DNA from 2 places in the Paenibacillus sp. MAH-35 genome. Region 2 is predicted to be linked to the other one. Evidence: riboswitches for the same ligand, from Rfam matches in the RefSeq annotation. Region 2 holds a riboswitch; the other holds the start of a gene.
What was found. Region 2 has a riboswitch for thiamine pyrophosphate ahead of AC3Y2E_RS00620 (ECF transporter S component). Riboswitches for the same ligand answer to the same signal wherever they lie in the genome.

Region 1 (9,734 bases), on a different contig from region 2:
TCTCGAGATGAACAAGTATGAGCCGGCCACGGTATATATTCCGCTGCAAGTATCGGATGAATTCGGCCCATACGAGGCTTATTTGCACGAAGGCATCTCCTATATCGATTTGGAACTGCTGGCTGCCTACATGGGAGCGGACGTTTCCTATGAGGACGAGGCGATTACAGTGACCGGTATGTGGTTTACGACGATCGAGCTTGCCGCCGACAGCTCGGAAGCGGTCGTGGATGACGAAGCGTACGAGATGGACGGTCCTGTCATCAAGCAAGGCGAATCGTATTACGTTCCGCTTCGATTCATAGCCGAGCATCTGTACGGCGAAGTTGATTACGACGCTGAAAGTGGACTGATCGAGCTGGTGCTTCCGGAATAATTACACGTTAACAATAGGATAACGCACAAACAGACCGTCAGGACATCGATTCCCGACGGTCTGTTTTGTTTTCAGCGGTACACTCGGAAACGCACAAGCCGCTTACTTCGCCGAACTCAGCCGGAGCGCCGCATGATGGGTCGGGCCGATGCCTTTGCCGATCTCCAGACCGGAGGCGATGGCGGCCGTGATGAACCGTTTCGCTTCGGAGACGGCATCGGTTACCGCCAGCCCCTTGGCCAGTCCGGCCGCTATCGCCGAAGCGGTCGTGCAGCCGGTGCCGTGCGTATGCTTCGTGCGAATACGCGGCGAGCGGTACAGGATCGCCTCCGAGCCGTCGTACAACACGTCGACGGCTTCTTCTCCGTCAAGATGGCCGCCCTTCAGAAACACGTAACGCGGGCCCAGCTCATGAAGCCGCTTGGCCGCCTCGATCATCTGCTCGACGCTGCCGATCTCCTGCGAACCGAGGATCGCGCACGCTTCCGGCACGTTCGGCGTAAGAACCGTCGCGATCGGCAGAAGCTCGCGCCGCAGCGCGTCCACGGCTTCCTGCTGAAGCAGGGCCGCGCCGCCTTTGGCGATCATCACCGGGTCGAGTACGAGCGGATAAGGCCCGTACCGTTTCAGCTTTTCCGCCACGAGCGTAATAATGTCGGCCGAGAACAGCATGCCCGTCTTGACCGCATCCGTCCCGATATCGGACAGGACGGAGTCGATCTGCTGGCCGATCGCTTCCAGCGGCAGCGGGTATACGCCTTGGACGCCGAGCGTATTTTGGGCGGTGATGGCGGTAATCGCGCTCGTGCCGAATACGCCAAGCTCCTGGAACGTCTTCAGATCGGCCTGGATGCCTGCGCCGCCTCCGGAGTCGGAGCCCGCGATCGTCATCGCCTTAGGGATAGTCATTCGGTTGCCTCCTCTAACGGACAAAGTTGGGGTCTAGCTTAAAAACGTTCGGGTGCGAATGCACCTAGCGGCAGACCGGTCGTCTCACGGCCTTCCATCAGGTCGGCGATCACATGAGCGGTAACCGGGCTGAGCAGGATGCCGTTGCGGTAATGGCCGGCGGCGAACAGTAGCGAATCGGAGCGGCTCGACGCTCCGAGCAGCGGAAAGCCGTCGTGGGTGGCGGGGCGAAGGCCGGCCCACTCATGGAAGGGCCGCATGCCGCCAAGAAACGGGAACAGCTTTCCGTTCCAGCTTTTCAGCCGGTCGATCCCCTTGCTCGTGACCGACGTCTCGAAGCCGGCTATATCTTCCGAAGCTCCGCAGACGAGCGAGCCGTTCCGTTTGCCGACCACATACCCTTGACTGCAAAAGACCATGTGCCGGACCGGCATATCCGGCGTCTCGTAAGCGCATATTTGCCCGCGGATCGGGTACACCGGGATGCGCATGTCAAGCGCCGCTTCCATCAGTCCCGCCCATGCGCCGCTGGCCACGACCAGCTTGTCGCTGCGGAACGTGCCGCCGGACGACGGGCAGCACACCTCGGCGCCGCCGCTCCAGCGCGTGACCCGGACTTCGCCGAGTCCGTCCCGGATCTCGACGCCGAGCTTCCGGCAAGCTTCTTCCAGCGCTTTCACGTACCCTGGAGCGTATACGTGCGATTCTCCGGGGTAATACAAGGCGCCCGCCGCCTCCGGGGCGATATGCGGCTCCAGCTCCCGCAGCCGCCGTCCGTCCAGCAGCTCGCTTGCCGCGCCGTAATCGTCCTGCCAGCTTTGGCGGGACCGCATGGCGAGTACGTCGGCTTCGTGGTAATGCACGTATAAGCTGCCGGTAGCGGAATATTCGAAGTCGAGGCCGGACACGTCCTTGACGGCCTGCTGCCAGTCCGGGTACAGCTTCAGGCTTTGCAGGCAAAGCTGGAAGAAAGGGTCCGGCTGCTCCGTATTTTCAGAGTAAGGGGCGAGCATCCCGGCTGCCGCTCCCGACGCTTGGCCGCCGCAGCGTCCCTGCTCCAGCACGGTGACGGGGAAGCCCCGGCGGCGCAATTCGAAGGCGCATGACAGACCGATCACGCCGCCGCCCAGCACCATTACATGTTGTGTCATTGCAAGACCAGCTTTCCGATATAGGGTTGTTAGTTGGGGGTAGAGATAAACTGCTCCAAGCCGCTGCTTGCCGAAGCGTAACGTTTCTTCGGAATCCGTCCGGCCAAGTACGAGAGGCGTCCGGCCTCGATCGCCAGCTTCATCGCCAGCGCCATCCGGACCGGGTCTTTCGCCTTGGCGACCGGCGTATTCATTAAGATTCCGTCCACGCCGAGCTCCATCGCCTGCACGACGTCCTGGGCCGAGCCGAGTCCGGCGTCCACGATGACCGGGACGCCGGCTTCCTCGACGATCAGACCGATATTATACGGGTTCAGGATGCCGAGTCCGGTGCCGATCGGCGCTCCGCCGGGCATGACGGCTGCCGCGCCCGCCTCTTCGAGACGTTTGCACAGGATCGGGTCGTCCGATGTATAAGGAAGCACGACGAAACCTTCCGCGGCCAGAATCTCGGTTGCTTTTAACGTCTCGATCGGGTCGGGGAGCAGCGTTTTTTCGTTGGCGCTGATCTCGACCTTGATCCAGTTGCCGATGCCGGAAGCCCGGGCGAGCCTGGCGATCCGTACGGCTTCGTCAGCCGTGCGGGCTCCGGACGTATTCGGCAAATACGTGAACGATTTGCCTTCGAAATGTTGAAGGATCGCGTCATCGCCCGGCGCGTCCAGGTTGATGCGGCGGATGGCGAAGGTGAGTACCTGAGCTCCCGACGCTTCAATTGCGGCATTTTGCACGAACGGATTCGGATAACGGCCGGTGCCGAGAAAAAAACGCGAAGCCAGCTCCGTTCCGCCGATGAGAAGTGGATCTTGATGCATACCGGGTTCAGCCTCCTCCGACAAAATGTACGAGTTCGATCTTCATGCCCGGAGCCAGCACGGCGGCGGTCCAGGTTTCCTTCGGTACGATCGCGCCGTCGATTTCGACGACGACCATCTTATGCTCCAGCCCGTAAGCGCGCAGCAGGCCGATCACCGTTTCCCCGGCTTCTACTGTACGTGTTTGTCCGTTTACGATAACATCCATAGTCTCCTCCGCTGACCGTCACTGCGGCGATGCCGCAGCCGAATTGATTTTATCCAGGAACGACCGGCAAGTGCCCTGAATGTCAGGGCTTCCCACGATCTCGCTGATCGCACATATGCGGCGGGCTCCCGCCTCCAGCACCTGATCGACGTTATGCAGCTTGATGCCCCCGATCGCCACGAACGGGATGGCGATTTCCGCTGCAACCTGCCGGACGTAAGAGGTAGTGACCGGAGCGACAACATCTTCCTTGCTCTTGGTCGGGAATACCGGTCCGACACCGATGTAATCCGCGCCGTCGCGCTCGGCCTGCCTCGCTTCCTCGATGGCGTGAGTGGAGATGCCGATGATTTTGCCGCCGACGATCTTGCGGGCGTCCGCCAGCGGCAAATCGTCCTGTCCGAGATGAATGCCGTCGGCATCTACCGCGAGCGCGATATCGATATAATCGTTGACGATGAAGGTTATGCCGTAACGAAGCGTCAGCTCGCGCAGCGCTTTGGCTTTCGCAAGCACCTCGCGGCGGGGGCTCTTTTTGTCCCGCAGCTGGATGATGTCGCAACCGCCCTTGATCGCTTCCTCCATCACTTCGATCATCGGCTTGCCCGGGTGGAATTCCTCTCCGGTGATGGCGTACAGCTTGAATGGTTTCATATCGCCTGCCTCCTTCTATAATCGATCAGAGCCCGATGTAGCGGGCGTATAGCGTTTTGGCTCGTACGGGGTCCTCGGTGCCTTGCACGAGCACGCGCCCGTCGGGAAACAGGACGAGGCGTTCGCCTTCCGGCAGCTCGGCCTTCAGCAGGAACGGGTTGGACTGGATTCGCGCGACGCGTTCCAGCTTTTCTTTCCAATAATCGAGATCGAAGCCGCTGCGGGCCCGGATCTGGATCGTCTCGCGGCCGCACAGCGAAGTCGCGTCATCGAGCCCAATCTCGTCAAGAGCAGGGTAGCGATGACCGCAACATACCGGGCAGTCCGACTTCGAAGAAGGGAGCTTCATCTCGTACGACTGATTGTGCCACGCGTCAAATGTGATCAGCGTGTTCCGGCGGGCGGCGGTATCGCCGACCAGATGCTTCAGCGCTTCGGTTGCCTGATACGAAGCGACGATATCGACGACGGGAGAGATGACCCCGATCATGTCGCATGTCTCCCCGGAGCTGTCTCCGGGCTGGATCAGGCACCGCAGGCAGCCGGTCTGTCCGGGGACGAAGATCGCGCTCATCCCCCGGGAGGCGACCGCGCCGCCGTATACGAACGGAATTTGGTTCTTGAAGCAGGCATCGTTTAATAAGTATCGGGTATGAAAGTTATCCGTCCCGTCCAGCACAAGGTCCATGCCTTCGATCAACTGATCGATATTGGCCGCGGTCGTATCGGCGACGATGGCTTCCAGCTTGACGCCGGAGTTGATCTTGGACAGTCTTTGCTTGGCCGCTATGGCTTTGGGAATGGAAGCCGCCGCATCTTCTTCGTCGTACAGCATCTGCCGCTGCAAATTACTCGCTTCGACGTAATCCCGGTCGACGAACCGGACGGTTCCGAGCCCCGCGCGGACCATATGGTTAGCCAGCACTGTACCGAGAGCGCCCATGCCTACGATCAGTACGGCGCATTCGGAGAGCCGGCGTTGTCCGCCGGGGCCGATCGGTTTGAATAACATTTGCCGGGAATATCGGCTGGACGAATCGTTAGTGGTCATGATGGCGGGTGCGCCTCCTTGCTCCAGGAAATACAGGAAAACGGATCAACCTCGGAAAGAACGCAGCTGAGCCTATTCCTGCCGCTCGCGGAGGCCGCGTCGGCCGCGGAAAAACGGTTCGCTAGGCCTTCCGCAACAGCAAAAAGGCCGCCTGTCAGGGCGGCCGCATATCGACGCTCGATTTGTTGAAAGAGTCAAGAATCGGTTGCGCCACTTCCCTACGCTGGTCTCGCTCCAGTTCAGGTTCAAAGGGTCCGAAGGTCGTATCTTCATCTCAGCCCAAGACTGGGCACCCCTAGTGATCTTGAAATATGAGGTTCATCTTTCACCTTACAACGATCGTGCCGGTTTGTCAACGGCGGCGGCATGCCGCGTTAGGGCACGTCCCGGCCGGCGCTTCCCGACTTGACTGCGCAACGGGGGGAGGCTACCATACGGATAAGGAGGTCGAACTCAGTGAAGGACGAATCGACATTGCAAGCCGAAGGCTCCGCATGCTGCAATACCGGCGGCGAGGAGGAACGCAAGAGCCACCATTCCGACAAATTAAAAAGCAATCTGATCACCCGGCTGAACCGGATCGAGGGACAAATCCGCGGTGTGAAGGGACTCATCGAGAAAGATACGTATTGCGACGACATCCTCAATCAGATCGCGGCGATTCAGGCAGCTCTGAACGGCGTCGGCAAACAGCTGCTGGAAGGTCATCTGAAGTCGTGTGTCGTGGAGCGAATCCGCGAGGGCGATCAGGATATCATTAACGAGCTGCTCGTCACGGTCAACAAGTTAATGAAATAACACAGCGGGACCGAATCCGGAAGCGGAAAGAACGGGGGTATGCGAACTGCCTGCTTTCCGCTTGCGGATTAATTTCATTTTATTAACAAAATTCTCATTGACTGCCCTACTACCCGAGCTATACTTATATACAAGTCTTATACTTGTGGATAAGAGGAGTGATGGCGATGAGCCGGGAACAAGATCAGTTCGAGTTAATCGGACGTCCTTGCCGCAATTTCAACATTCTTGCAACCGCAGTTATGACAGACCCGCTCGACGGACGGGAGAAGCTGGTGCTGTCCAACTTCGCGGCCGGACAGACCGGCAATCTGATCCTGATCGATACGCGCTCAATGGAAGCCGAGTCGATCGAACTTCCGGGGGATGAAGGAGCCTGGGGACTTGTTAATTGGCGCAATGAAAAGCTCGTGGTCGGGACGTGTCCGAACTATGCGTATATGCATGCCCTGGACTTGAAGACCCGGACTTGGGCGGAGCCGCTGAAGGCGGCAGACGAGAAATATTTCTGGGATATGGCGATCGGCTCCGACGGCAACGTATACGCGGGAACTTGGCCCGGCTGCTCCTTATACCGCTACAATCCGGCGCTGCATACGCTCGAGAAGCTCGGCAGGGCGTCGGACAATGGTAAAAATTTATACAGCCGCTACATTAACGGCAGCGCGCCAGGTTATATTTTGTTTACCGGAGGTTACGACGAGCCGTTTTTGAAAGCGTTTCATATGGAGAGCGGGACGTTTCGCGATTTCGGAACGCCGGGATTTACCGTGCGCGAAGTAACCGACGAGTACATATGCACCGTACAAGGAGACCGCTTCGAATTTTATCATCCGCAAACGCTGGAGTCGCTCCCGGATACCGCAGGCTGGAAGGAAAAGCTGACCTTATTGGAAGCGGCGCTGCCGAACGGCAAAAGCTGTAGGGCGATCCCGCTGGCGGACGGGCGGTATGCGGGGGTGCGCGGTCAAGATCTGTTTATCGCGGACAGCCTGGACGAGGTGCCGGAACTGGTCCGCATTCCGGCGGAGGCGCCGGCCACGCGCATCCATACGCTCGTATCGGACGAGGCGGGCGGGATATGGGGAGCGTGCGGCTTTGGCCAGACGATCTTCCATTACGATCCGTTGACCGGCTCCGCCTGGAACTCGTCCTCGGTATGCGATTCCGGCGGAGAAGTGTACGGGATGGTGTTTGTGGACGGTAAATTGTATTTGACGGCTTACGTCGGCGGAGATCACATCGTGTACGACCCGGCGCAGCCGTGGGATCAGCTGAATAACCGAAATCCGCAATCGCTTCGGGCGCTGAGACCGGATTATATCCGTCCGGAAGGACGAAGCGTGATCGGGCCGGACGGCGGGATCTGGACCGGGTGGTCGGCCAAATACGGCACGTACGCAGGGGCGCTGTCCAGAATCGACCCGGTTACGCTGGAGGTGGATTCCTGGAGCCATCCGATCGCAAACGATCAGCAGGTGGCCGGAGTAGCCGCAGACGACCGGTATGTTTATTTTACGACGAACGGCGGCGCCAGCGGACTGCCCTATCGCGATGTGATCTGCCATTTCGGCGTATGGGAGCCCGGCAAAGGACTCGTGCACGAGTCCCGGTTCGCCGAAGGCGAACGTCCCGGCTCCGCGATTGCGGCTATGTGCGCCAAAGTATTTGTCAAAGCGGGCAGCGCGATTCGCGTATTCGATCCGGCCCGGTTCCGATTCGAGCAATCGATCCCCGTCGAGGGGGGATGCAGCTGGATGACGGCCGCCGGTCCGGATTTGCTGGCCGCGTTTTGCGGCAGCAGGCTGCTCTTCATCGACCCGCACAGCGCTGCCGTTATCCGGACCGTCGAGCTGCCCGGCTCCGTCAGGGCGGCAACGTATACAGCGACAGGCGATCTGGCGTTCGCCGTAGAAGAGGCTTTGTATCGCGTGCCGTCCGGATTTTTGCAGTCGGTTCGTTCTTGAGCAAAGCGGCGATGGCTGGCAATGATTCGTTTACATTTCTTTATAGCGGTACCCAATCTACCCCGTTTCCTTGGAGACGGGGTTTTTGCCGTTCAGGGAGATAAGCAGAGACATGCCTCGAATCGGCAGGATAACTGCGGATGCGTATGGGCGTCGGAGGAAAAAACAGCCGTATTCTTTTGGGCATTCACCGGAATGTCGGCATACCCGATCATCGTCGGATGTGCTCTCCGTCTGTACATTTTATACGCTGTTCATCAGAAAGAGAGGGATCTGTGTGCAATATTCTCAATAATTAGTATGTACTAATCAATAAAATACCTATTTAAAACGATATATTTTATGGTATAGTACGTATTATATAAACAACAGTTAGTAGGGGAGGAATCGGTATGACAGTGGGGATCGGAATTAACGGAATGGGAAGAATCGGGAGGCTGCTCGTCCGGCGGGCTTTTACGGAAGGGGAATTGAATATCCGGGCCATCAATGTGCTGCATCCGGCCGACTCGGTTGCGCATTTGCTCAAGTATGATTCAGTTCACGGCCGCTGGGATGCGGACATTCGTACGGAAGACGGCAATCTGGTGATCAATGGCCATACGGTGCGTCTTTTATCCGAGCGCGATCCGCAGCTTATTCCTTGGAACGACTGCGGGGTCGATCTGGTGCTGGATGCCACCGGCAAATTTAACGATGCCGCGGGAGCGTCGAAACATCTGGAGGGTGGAGCGCAAAACGTAATCGTTACCGCACCGGGTTCCGGACTCGATCTGACTGTCGTCATGGGAGTAAACGACCGCAGCTATGACCCGGACCGGCATAAGCTGATATCCGCCGCCTCCTGCACGACAAATTGCGTGGCGCCCGTGCTCCGCATCGTTGACGAAATGTTCGGCGTTAAACGTGCCTGGGTGACGACTGTTCATGCGTATACGAACGACCAGAATCATCTGGACAATCCGCACAAAGATTTGCGGCGCGCCCGTTCCTGTACGCAGTCGATCGTTCCGACGACGACGGGGATCGGCAAAGCGCTGGCCGGCGTATTGCCTCATCTGGCGCCGGTCGTTGAGGGCGTGTCGCTGCGCGTCCCGGTGCCGAACGTATCGTTGTGCGATATGACGCTGGATTTGGGAGAAGAGATAAGCACGGAGTACGCGACCTCCAGATTGCGTTCCGCTTGCATGAGTCCGCTATATTCCCGGTATGTAGGCTGGAGCGAGGAGCCGCTGGTTTCCACAGATTACGTAGGGTGCGACAAATCGGCTACCATCGACGGATTATCGTTATCTGCGGCCGGACGGCTGCTCAAGCTGCTCGCCTGGTACGATAACGAATGGGGGTATGCATGCCGTGTAATCGACACAGCCAAGATGGTGGCGGATGCCGGGCTCAAACGGTCGGAGGAGAGGGAAGCTGCGGTTTTGGAGAGCGTGTAGGTTAGCGCGTGAGCGTCCGTTCATTGGCATGCGGTTCCGGAGCCGCAGCTGAGCCGTTGGTTGAATTAATTTATCATGTAACTGCATTACGTTACGTAGGTTATCCGCAGAGCGCCGGTTTCATACGATAAATAACGATTTACTGTCTGGCTATGGACGGAAGAAGATATTCCCTTATCCGCGCGATGAAGTTAGGATCGATCGATAACGGGTTGTTGCTTCTTCCGTCTTTATTTCGATAACAGAAATTTGTCCGCCGCTGCTCCGCTATAGGTAGGGGGTGTTAGCTTTTTCCCATTAAAATGTGGATTTGGATGATGTGAAAGCTGACAACAACCTGACACGAAGCCGGGTGGAGGCACG
Region 2 (9,734 bases):
GCTTGCATCCGCGGCTTCTCTCAGACGTTTGGAAAACAACATAAGATTCTCCTCCTTCTCTATCTTACATCCGTAATATCGACGTACGGAAACAAAATTCCCGCGGCATAAGCCGCAGCGCATAAAGCGGCGGCCGCCGCGACGAAGAACAAGTCCACGGCGCCGAAGCCGACTACATAGTAATACGTCCGGCGGCCGTTTCCGGCAAACCGCTTCGCCTCCATCGCGACGGCGATCCGCTGGGCGCGCCGGATGCTTTGGGCCAGCATCGGAACCGAATAAGCTTTCATTTTCCGGTACAGTCCCTTCAGCCCCTTCTCCCGGCCGACGCCCCGGACCGCCAGCGCGTGACGAAGCGTCTGAAACTCCTCGAACATGATCGGCAGCAGCCGCATCGCGGCCATGAAGCTATAGGCGTATTTGGGCGGTACTTTGCACTGCTGCATCAGCGAGTAAAACAAGAATACGGGCCGCGTCGTAAGCGCGAACAGCAGTCCGACGAAGGCGAAGCACAGCGATTTGAGGCCGATCTGGACGCCCCGGAAGAAGCTTTCCTTCGTAATATGGATCAGCCCGAAGTCCCACCAGTTCGTTTCCCCCTTGCCGTAAAACATCATCGACGTCGTCGACGATACGAACAGCAGCAGGGCAGGCAGAGAGAACAGCGCCATTCGTTTCCACGGATGGCCGCTTGCCGCGACGTAGCCAAGCAGCGTAACGGCCGTAACGTTCAGCATCACGCTCGGGTTGTGCGTAAACAGGACGAACATGAACAAGGTCAGGCAAAACAACAGTTTGAGAGACGGGTTCACCCGGTGGAGCCACGTTTCCCGGTAAGAAAACTCGATATTCACGGTTAGCGGCTCCCTCCTCTCTGAACGAGTTCCGATTCCTTCTCCGGAAGCGCCTCTGCCGGTGCCGGCTCTGCCGATTCTGCCGCCTCCGCGAGCTGCCGCGGCCCGCGCAGATCGTGCTCCAGCCGTCCGTCGCGAACTTCCCAGATCCGGGTTGCGAACAGGCTCACAATATCCGGATCATGCGTCACCATCACAATCGCGGTCCCTTGTCTGCGCCATGCTTCCAGCCGTTCCAGCAATGCGAACGTATTTTTCGCATCCTGACCGAAAGTCGGTTCGTCCAGCAGCAGGATGCGCTGCTCCTTCACGATCGCCGAGGCGACGCTGAGGCGGCGTTTCTGCCCGAGCGACAGTTGGAACGGATGATTGTCCTTCCGCTGCGTCAGATCAAAGTCCGCCAGCAGCGCGGACGTTTTCGCCTCCACCTCGGCTTCCGGCCGCTTCTCCTGCCGGAGCGAGAAGGCGACCTCGTCATAAACCGAGTTGGTGACGAATTGAAACTCGGGATTTTGAAACACGAAGGCGATCTCGGCCGACAACCCGCGTGTCTGCTCCGCCGGCCTGCCGTTCAGCTCGTATCCGCCGGCCGTCTGAAGAAGCCCCATCAAGCCGAGAAGCAGCGTGCTTTTGCCCGCCCCGTTCGGACCGGTTACGGCGATCCATTCGCCAGCGGACACTTCCGCCGATTCCACGTACTGCTTCTGCTTCTTGCCGCGCCATACCTCGAACCGGTCGAGTCGGATGAGCGGTCCGGCCGAAGCCGCTGCCGGCTCACCGGTCCACGGCGCATAACGGCCGCTGCGGATATAGTTGTCCCAGACGCCGGGGTACCAGATTCCGTCTTCAGCGAGGCGATGACCGTAATTGGCGAATAGATCCGCCGCCGGGCCGTCCGCCGTAATCTCCCCCGATTTGCCGAACAGGACGACGCGATCGATATAATCGACGATCTCGTCGATCTTATGCTCGACGATGATGACCGTTTTCCCTTCTCCCGCCTTGCGGATCGTCTCCCATACTTGCTTCGTCCCTTCCGGATCGAGCAGCGCGGTCGGCTCGTCGACGAAGAGCACGTCGGGCTCAAGCGCCAGCGCGCTTGCGATCGCGAGCCGCTGCTTCATCCCTTGGGACAGCGCCGCTATCGGGGTATGCAGCTCCTCAAGCTCCAATCCGACCTGACTGAGCAGCACGCCCATCCGCTGCTTCATCTCTTCGCGCGGAACGAGCAGATTTTCCAGGACGAAGGCAAGCTCCTCATCGACAAAGGGCATGCAAAACTGCGTATCCGGATCTTGAAAAACGAACGCCCACCGCTCCGGTACGACGATCCGCTCTGCCGTTACCGGCACGTCCACCGCCCGCGGGATTAAACCGGACAGCACCTGCAGCAGCGTCGATTTGCCGCATCCGCTAGGTCCGAGCAGCAGCACCTTTTCCCCGCGCTTCACCTCAAACGACAAGTCCCGGAACGTCAGCGCCGGCGCGCCGGGAAATTTAAGCCTTAGCCGTTCAACTCCCGCCGCAGCGTTCATGCAGAATCACTCCGATACTAAAATTAATCGTGCAGCGAGCGCCGGTCTGCTTCGGTTACCGGACGTACGATCCGGGTAACGCCGGTTGCGTCGAGCGCTTTGACCAGATAATAGGCGACGCCGCCCGTAATGACGATACAGCTGATGAAGCGGAACACGAAGTACAGCGTCAAGTTCCAGCCTTGCAGTTCGATCAGATAACCTTTGTACCAGTCCATTCCCAGCGAGCCCAGGCCCGCTCCGATTCCGGCCAGACAGGCCACGGCCAGCGAATACGAGCGGTAGCCGAACAAGGCGAATACGAGCTCCGCGCCGATCCCTTGCGCAAGTCCGTAAGTGAGCGACTCTACGCTGTACTGCGAACCGATCAGCATCGCGAATACGGCGGCCGATACTTCGCCGAGCAGCGCGACTCCGGGCTTGCGTATAATCAGAAACGCTACGGTAGCCGCAATAAACCACATGCCGTACGCGAGCTGTTCGGCCTGCAAGCCGAAAATTTTGACGAGGTCGTACACCGATCCCCATACCCGGAAGATGACGCCGAAGACGATCGCAATGACGACTGTGACCAGAATGTCGGTCAGCTTTAATCCTTTGGAGCTTTGCAATACGTTAGACACTGGTATCCTCTCCCTTTCTCCTATTGATGTCTCTTTGCCGCCTGCCGGCATGCGGCGGGCAGCCTCGCTCCTAATCCGGGCAATCGCCGGGACCCGTTGGACGCAAAAAAGTCCACCCCCTAGAGGTGGACTGGCATTCGAATGAAGGATCGATCGGAACGATCGGTTCGAACGGTCAGGTGTCCCACTTCCCTACGCTGGCATCATCCAGATCAGGTTCGAAGGGTCTAGGATGTGCGCACATCCAATCTCAGCCCTGCCGGGCTCCCCTAGTGACACACTTATCTTAACACGATTTATGTTGTTGTCAATATCCCCTTTCCCGGCAAGTGCTGCGAATACTTGTAACGAACCGATCTTTTCAAGCCGGTCAAATTGACATAGCTTCGATGCAATGCTTCAATGAAAGCAAACCACTTTCAACACCCCGGGCGCGCTTTATCGATAACCGTTTTGATCCGTTAGTTCGCATGGGAATGTGACCGCTTATTCGCGCGCATCGATTCCCAAAGCTGTATCCGATTACGTATGGAATTGGAGGACCTGACTATGAGTTCGATTACGTTTCAATATGAGCAAGGACCGGAGCGGATCATCCGCGGGGATTTCCACCCGGCCTTGCGCCCGAACCCGCAAGCGACCGTTATTTTGGTGCACGGCTTCAAAGGGTTCAAGGACTGGGGGATGTTCCCCTATGCGGCCGGGCGGCTCGCCGAGTCGTTTGATGTAATACGCTTTAATCTGTCCCGCAACGGAGTCGGGGCGTCGCTAACCGATTTCGACGAGCTGGACAAATTCGGAAAGCAAACGTTTACCGGCGATCTGGAAGATTTAAAAGATGTCGTCGTCCTCGTTCGCGAAGGCAAGCTGCCGGTGGCGGGCAGACAGCCGGTGGCGGAACGGGTCGTACTCGTAGGCCACAGCCGCGGCGGCGGCGAGTCGATCGTGCTGGCGCTGGATGAACCGGCGCTGGTCGACGGGGTCGTCTCCTGGAACGGCTCGACGTCGTTCCCCGCGATATTCGGCGAGCCCGCGCTGCGCGCGATGCGCGAGGACGGCATCGCCTACATTGACAATGCGCGCACGAAGCAGCGCATGCCGCTTGAGAAGATCATCGCGGACGATCTGGAGCGCAACCGCGACCGGTTCGATCTGATCGCCCGCATCTCCCAGTTGCAAGTACCGCTCGTGCTCATTCAAGGCACGGACGATTTCCGCAGCTTGTGGGCCGGATCGGAGAAGCTCGTATCGGCCGCTCCGTCGGTCCCTTGGATTCACATAGCTGGAGGCGATCATACGTTCAGCGCGAAACATCCGTTCAACGGTTCCACGACCCCGCTGGACGAAGCGATTGCCGCCACCGGGAGGGAGATCCGGGAACGCATGCTCCAAAGACCGGCCGACCTCGAATAAACGCGCTGGATCATTTGGGAAATAGTGACAATAATCATTTTGGTATGATACGATAGGACTAAGCCTGTACGATCCGGTTTATTTGCAGGAGTGTCCATGGGTCCGATACGTCGACAAAGGAGTCGCAACAATATGAAAGAAATCGTCAAGCTGAAGCAGACGATGCTGAACGTCACGCACGAATTAATTTCCGGGTGCCGCTTCTGTGTGCAAATCTCCTTGGATCCCGAAGACAAAACGCCGATACAATGCGTCAAGTATTCCGGCTGCTCCATCCCGGTACATACGAATACCGCTACCTGTCTGTCCTGCCAGGAATATAAGCGCAGCAACAAAAACGAGCGTCAGAATATCGCATCAGGCGGCTGATCAGACCGCTCCCTCCGGGTCGTCTTTCGGCTTACGCCGGAACGGCTGAGACCGGGATTCGCCTGCATGGGGACCGCACTTGTTGCGCTTCGTTCGTTTCTGTGTCAAACTAAGGTATGATTGCCCCCGGCGGCGCGGCCGAACGCTTTCCCGCTTCGGCACCGGGACCGCTTAACGACGGGGAACGGAACAGGTGGACGAACTGAATGAAACCGTTATTTCGACTATTAACTGAACTCTCCTCACGCAAGTGGGTGTCCCGCATGACCGGCGCTTTTGCAAAGTCCAAGGCAAGCCGGTACTTTATTCCGCAATTCGCCAAATCCTACGGCATCCCGATCGAGGATGCGGAGAAGACGATCGGGGAATACCGGTCGCTTAACGACTTTTTTACCCGGCGCCTAAAACCGGGCCTTCGCCCGCTCGCCGAACGGGCCGACGCGCTGCTGAGCCCCGTGGATGCGCTTATAACCGGCATGGGATCGATTCAATCGGGCACGATGCTGAACGTCAAAGGCCAGGACTATACCGTGGATGAACTGCTCAACCGTTCCCCCAGAACGTTAAACTACCGGAACGGTTTCTTTTTTGTGCTGTATTTAAGCCCGACCGACTATCACCGGATTCACTCCCCCGTTACCGGGACGATTGTGGAGAAGGAGCATGTCAAAGGAAAAGTGTACCCGGTCAACGATTTCGGTCTTCGTGAGATGAAACGGGTGTTAAGCCGGAACGAGCGGCTGATTACGTATATCGATCACGAGTGCGGAGAGATTGCCGTCGTTAAGGTAGGCGCTCTCAACGTAAGCAGCATCCGCTATGCGGAACCGCTTCCGGACAAGCTGGAGCGTGGCGGCGATCTGGCCTATTTCGAGTTCGGCTCGACCGTCGTCCTGTTAACCGAGAACGACATCTTCGTACCGCGATCCGACCTTGCCGTCGGCAGCAAAGTGAAGATGGGCGAATCGCTGGGCACGCTAATCGGCAAATAGCCTGCGCATGGACATGCGTCCGCTTGCATACGACAGCGGAACAACAACCGAATCGAGGCTCCGGAAGACGGAGTCTTCACCGCCCTGCATCCCGACGCTTTCTTCTTGAAAGCGGTCCGGGATGTTTTTGTTGTGCCGCCAAACCGGACGACCTTACGATAGATTCAAATCCAGGAACTGCTGTGGATTTTCGTGCAGGCGACCGGAGCTCGCGTGCAGGGCCAAGGTGCGCTGCCGGAAGGCGATGAGGCGCAGGTCGATCCTTCCCGCAGGAGCAGCATCGAAACTTCCGTCGGGCTTGGCCTGCTTCAAGGCGACGGCACGACGCTGGAATTAACCAAACCGACCGAACGGCATGGCCGGCAATAGCCTCGCCAAGCGACTCCTTCTATTGCGGCTTACGCTCCCTCCCCCCAGCCGGGCCGTCAAGTCGTCCGCCAAACTTCCCGTATGCCCTTCATTGCCGCTTCGAGCATGGAATCAATCCGAATAATCCTTCCCCGCTGCCGAATCGTGCGATACGAGCTGCAGACGAGCGGCAGCTGCCGCCATCCGGGAGATGCCTTCCTTGATTTCGGTTTCCTCCAAATGGGCGAAGCCAAAACAGGCGGACGGGACCGGACGTTCCAGGTAATAGCCGGTGCCGTCCGTCCAAGTGACGCCGGAATCGTGACAGAACTGGCGGAATCGGCCATACTCGTCAGCAGATCGCTTCCACAAGGCAAACAGGTGCAGCCCCGCGTCGGAGGCCACCGGCTCGAACAATTCGGCCAGCTCCTCCGTGTCCTTCAGCAAACTTTGAAGCAGCTCGAATTTGCGGCTGTATAACCGCCCCATCCGGCGCAAATGGCGTTCATACTCGCCACCGTTCATAAACGAGGCGAGCGCCCGCTGCTCGAGGATCGCGGTCGGATGCGGCTCGAACAGCTGACGGGCGCGCAGGAAAGGCTCCCGGAGCGCCGCCGGCAGCACCGCATAGCCGATCCGGAAATGGTGCATCATCGTCAGCGAGAAGGTGCCGATATATACGACCCGGTCTTCGCGGTCAAGCAGCTTAAGCGGCTCGATCGGCCTGCCCAGGTGACGGAACTCGCTGTCGTAATCGTCCTCGACGACGACCGCTCCCCGCCGGGACGCCCAGGCGAGCAGCTGCTGTCGCCGCTCCAGACTGAGCACCGCTCCCGTCGGGAACTGCCGGCTCGGCGTGACGAAGATGAGCTTGGCCTCCCAGTCGTCCGGAACGAGTCCATGCCGGTCGATGCAGGCGGCTACCGCTTCGCCTCCGGCCGCCCGGATCGCGGACAAGATGCCGGAATAACACGGACTTTCCGTGACGACCGGGTCTCCGGTGTCGATCAGCAGCTGGGCGAGCAGCGCGATCGCCTGCATCGATCCGTTAACGATCGCGATGGACGAGGGCACCGCTTCGATACCGCGCGTCCGGAGCAGGTGGCGGCATATCGCCTCCCGCAGCGCCAGATGCCCTTGCGAGGCGAATCCGTCGCCGTAATATGAATCGTTCATCCCCCTCACCTGGGCGTACAACGTCCGGTTCCAAGCCTGCTTGGGGAAATGACTCCGGTCGCTGTATCCGATCATGAAGCGAATGTCGCCGGCCGTCCCGGAAGCAGGCTGGCGCAGCGGCAGCCCGGACATCCGCCGCCCCCACGCGGACAGCTCGAATTCGGTTTGCACGTTCGCTCCGCCCCCCGGCTGATGGTCATGCCGGTAAGCGACGAACGTCCCCCGGCCGACTCCGGACACGACGTACCCCTCCGCCGCCAGCATCTCGTACACCTGGCTGACTACGCCGCGGGACAGCCCGTACAACCCGCCGAGCTCCCGGCTCGACGGCAGCTTCATGCCATACTCCAGCCGGCCAGATGCGATCGCATCCCTTAACGCATGATACAAAGCAGAGTATTTTAGCGGATACCGCTCCAAATATAGATTTAATGGCAGATGAAAATCGGTCATATGTACTCCTCCCCTTCAATTGGCCTATCCGCCTCAAAAACCGCCGATGCGCAAAATCAACCCTTCCGCGGCTTTAGTTCACAGCCGAATCCGCCAACAAAGTCACAAATCCGGCAGCCAACGTTTCAATGGTCTATTGATTTCTATCATAATTGGCGCTTTTCTGTTGTCAATCTTTTGTTTATGATAAGAAAAAATGGAAGGGGCCCGACCGTATGAGCACAATCCGAAGAACCGCGTACGAGATGACGTCCGAGGAAGAGATTAACCGGTTTATGAGTGAGATGAGTTACGGAACGCTGGCGATGCAGGGCGAGGAGTGGCCGTATGCCGTACCGATCAACTACGTCTATCACCGCAATCAGGTCTATTTGCACGGCAGCAAGGCGGGGCACAAGATGGAGATGATCCGGACGAGCGGCAAAGTGGCGTTTTCCGTCAGCAAAGAATACGCCATCGTCCCTTCCTACTTCAGCGATCCGAAACTGGCCTGCCCGGCGACCGCCTATTTCAAATCCGTCCTGATCCGGGGACAGGCGGAGCTTGTAGAAAGCGTCGAGGAGAAAGCCGAGGTGCTCGGGGCGCTGATGCGCAAGCTGCAGCCCGAAGGCGGCTACGAGCCGATCGATCCGGCCGATCCGGATTACTTGCCGCGAATTCGCGGCGTGGCTGTCCTGCGGCTGGCGGCGGATTCGTTTACCGCCAAATTCGCCTTCGGCCAACATTTGAACGAGGAGCGGTTCGAACGGGTATGCGGCGGATTGGAGGAGCGGGGAACGGAAGGCGACCTGCAGACGGCGGAGCTGATGCGGAAATATTCGGGCAGATGCCCGAAACACGAAGGGCCGGCTGGAGATGGCGACGCTTCATAAATCCAAAAACGCAGCCGTTCCCTGTTCCAGCTCTACGCTTGGATAAGGAAGCGACTGCGTAAGTGGAAGCAGCGATCGCACGCGGCTCCCGGCGCGAATGTGCAGGGCGGGAGCAACCGCCGCATGACGCCGGCCGGCCGACAGATGCAGCGCGCCCCCGAAAGAGCGGGCCGCAGAAGCTAATGCCCCTGCCTGTCAAGCGAGCACCTTCAGCACGTCGTCGATCTTTTTGCTGTTGGAGATAACCCCGTAGTTCATCCAGGTCATAAAATCGACCTCGTATACGCACTGCTGCTTTACCGCCGGCAGCGCCTGCCACGAAGCCGTCTCCAGCATCTCCCGTTCCTCTCCCGGCACGGAGGAATGCCGCCGGTCGAACGTAATAAAGAGATGGTCCGCATCCAGCCGCTCCAGCCATTCCGGAGGCAAAGTCATCTTTCTCGTCTCCTGTTCCATCTCCATCACGAGGGAATGCGGGGCAAGCCCCAGATCCTTGTACAGGATCGGCCCGGTATAACCGTAGTCCGGCCCGGCGTACAGACTTATGCCAAGCGCCGATATGCGTAAAAAGGCGACCGTCTGTCCGCGGGTCGACCGGCCGAGCACGCTGCGGGCGTCGCGCGCTTTCTGCTCATAATGCCGGATCACTTCCTCCACCCGGTCCGTCCGCCCGAGCAGACGCGCCGCTTTATGCAGCGTCGAGCGCCAGTCCTCGCCCGGATGCGGCATATGGAAGGTCGGGGCCAGCCGGCCCAGCCGGTCGTTCGGAATCCACTTGCTGAACCCTCCGTCCAGCATAATGAAATCGGGACGATGCCGGGAGAGATCATCCTCATCCTCCTCCGCAAGGTCGAGGACGGGCACATCGTTCAAGCCGAGGTATTCCTGTCTCCCCCAGCCGCGGTGGGAGCATTGAACGACCGGCGTGATGCCGAGCGCCACGAGGAAATCTTCCAGGAAAGGAGCGAACACGCGGGCATTTTCACGGTAATGACGGCGGTACTGGCCGGGAGAAATCCCGAGCGTTTGCTTGAACCGGCGGTTGAAATAATATTCGTTGTTAAAGCCGACGTTTTGGGCGATATCGTACAGCCGGTCG

Region 1: linked by a shared signal. The riboswitch ahead of AC3Y2E_RS06030 (ThiF family adenylyltransferase) and the one ahead of AC3Y2E_RS00620 (ECF transporter S component) in region 2 are both predicted to bind thiamine pyrophosphate.

The regions. Positions count from the first base shown of each region.
Region 1 covers NZ_JBYUPU010000004.1:269,196-278,929, forward strand. The annotation lists gene AC3Y2E_RS06000 (copper amine oxidase N-terminal domain-containing protein) at 1-376, shown strand, start outside; gene thiD (bifunctional hydroxymethylpyrimidine kinase/phosphomethylpyrimidine kinase) at 479-1,285, opposite strand; gene thiO (glycine oxidase ThiO) at 1,324-2,436, opposite strand; gene AC3Y2E_RS06015 (thiazole synthase) at 2,466-3,251, opposite strand; gene thiS (sulfur carrier protein ThiS) at 3,259-3,459, opposite strand; gene thiE (thiamine phosphate synthase) at 3,478-4,113, opposite strand; gene AC3Y2E_RS06030 (ThiF family adenylyltransferase) at 4,139-5,164, opposite strand; TPP riboswitch at 5,363-5,471, opposite strand; gene AC3Y2E_RS06035 (metal-sensitive transcriptional regulator) at 5,639-5,962, shown strand; gene AC3Y2E_RS06040 (NHL repeat-containing protein) at 6,130-7,929, shown strand; gene gap (type I glyceraldehyde-3-phosphate dehydrogenase) at 8,322-9,371, shown strand.
Region 2 covers NZ_JBYUPU010000001.1:157,974-167,707, reverse strand. The annotation lists gene tenA (thiaminase II) at 1-42, opposite strand, end outside; gene AC3Y2E_RS00630 (energy-coupling factor transporter transmembrane component T family protein) at 60-854, opposite strand; gene AC3Y2E_RS00625 (ABC transporter ATP-binding protein) at 857-2,389, opposite strand; gene AC3Y2E_RS00620 (ECF transporter S component) at 2,413-3,012, opposite strand; TPP riboswitch at 3,185-3,293, opposite strand; gene AC3Y2E_RS00615 (alpha/beta hydrolase family protein) at 3,562-4,425, shown strand; gene AC3Y2E_RS00610 (hypothetical protein) at 4,558-4,794, shown strand; gene asd (archaetidylserine decarboxylase) at 5,001-5,786, shown strand; gene AC3Y2E_RS00600 (hypothetical protein) at 6,000-6,155, shown strand; gene pdxR (MocR-like pyridoxine biosynthesis transcription factor PdxR) at 6,267-7,763, opposite strand; gene AC3Y2E_RS00590 (pyridoxamine 5'-phosphate oxidase family protein) at 7,979-8,635, shown strand; gene AC3Y2E_RS00585 (helix-turn-helix domain-containing protein) at 8,831-9,734, opposite strand, start outside.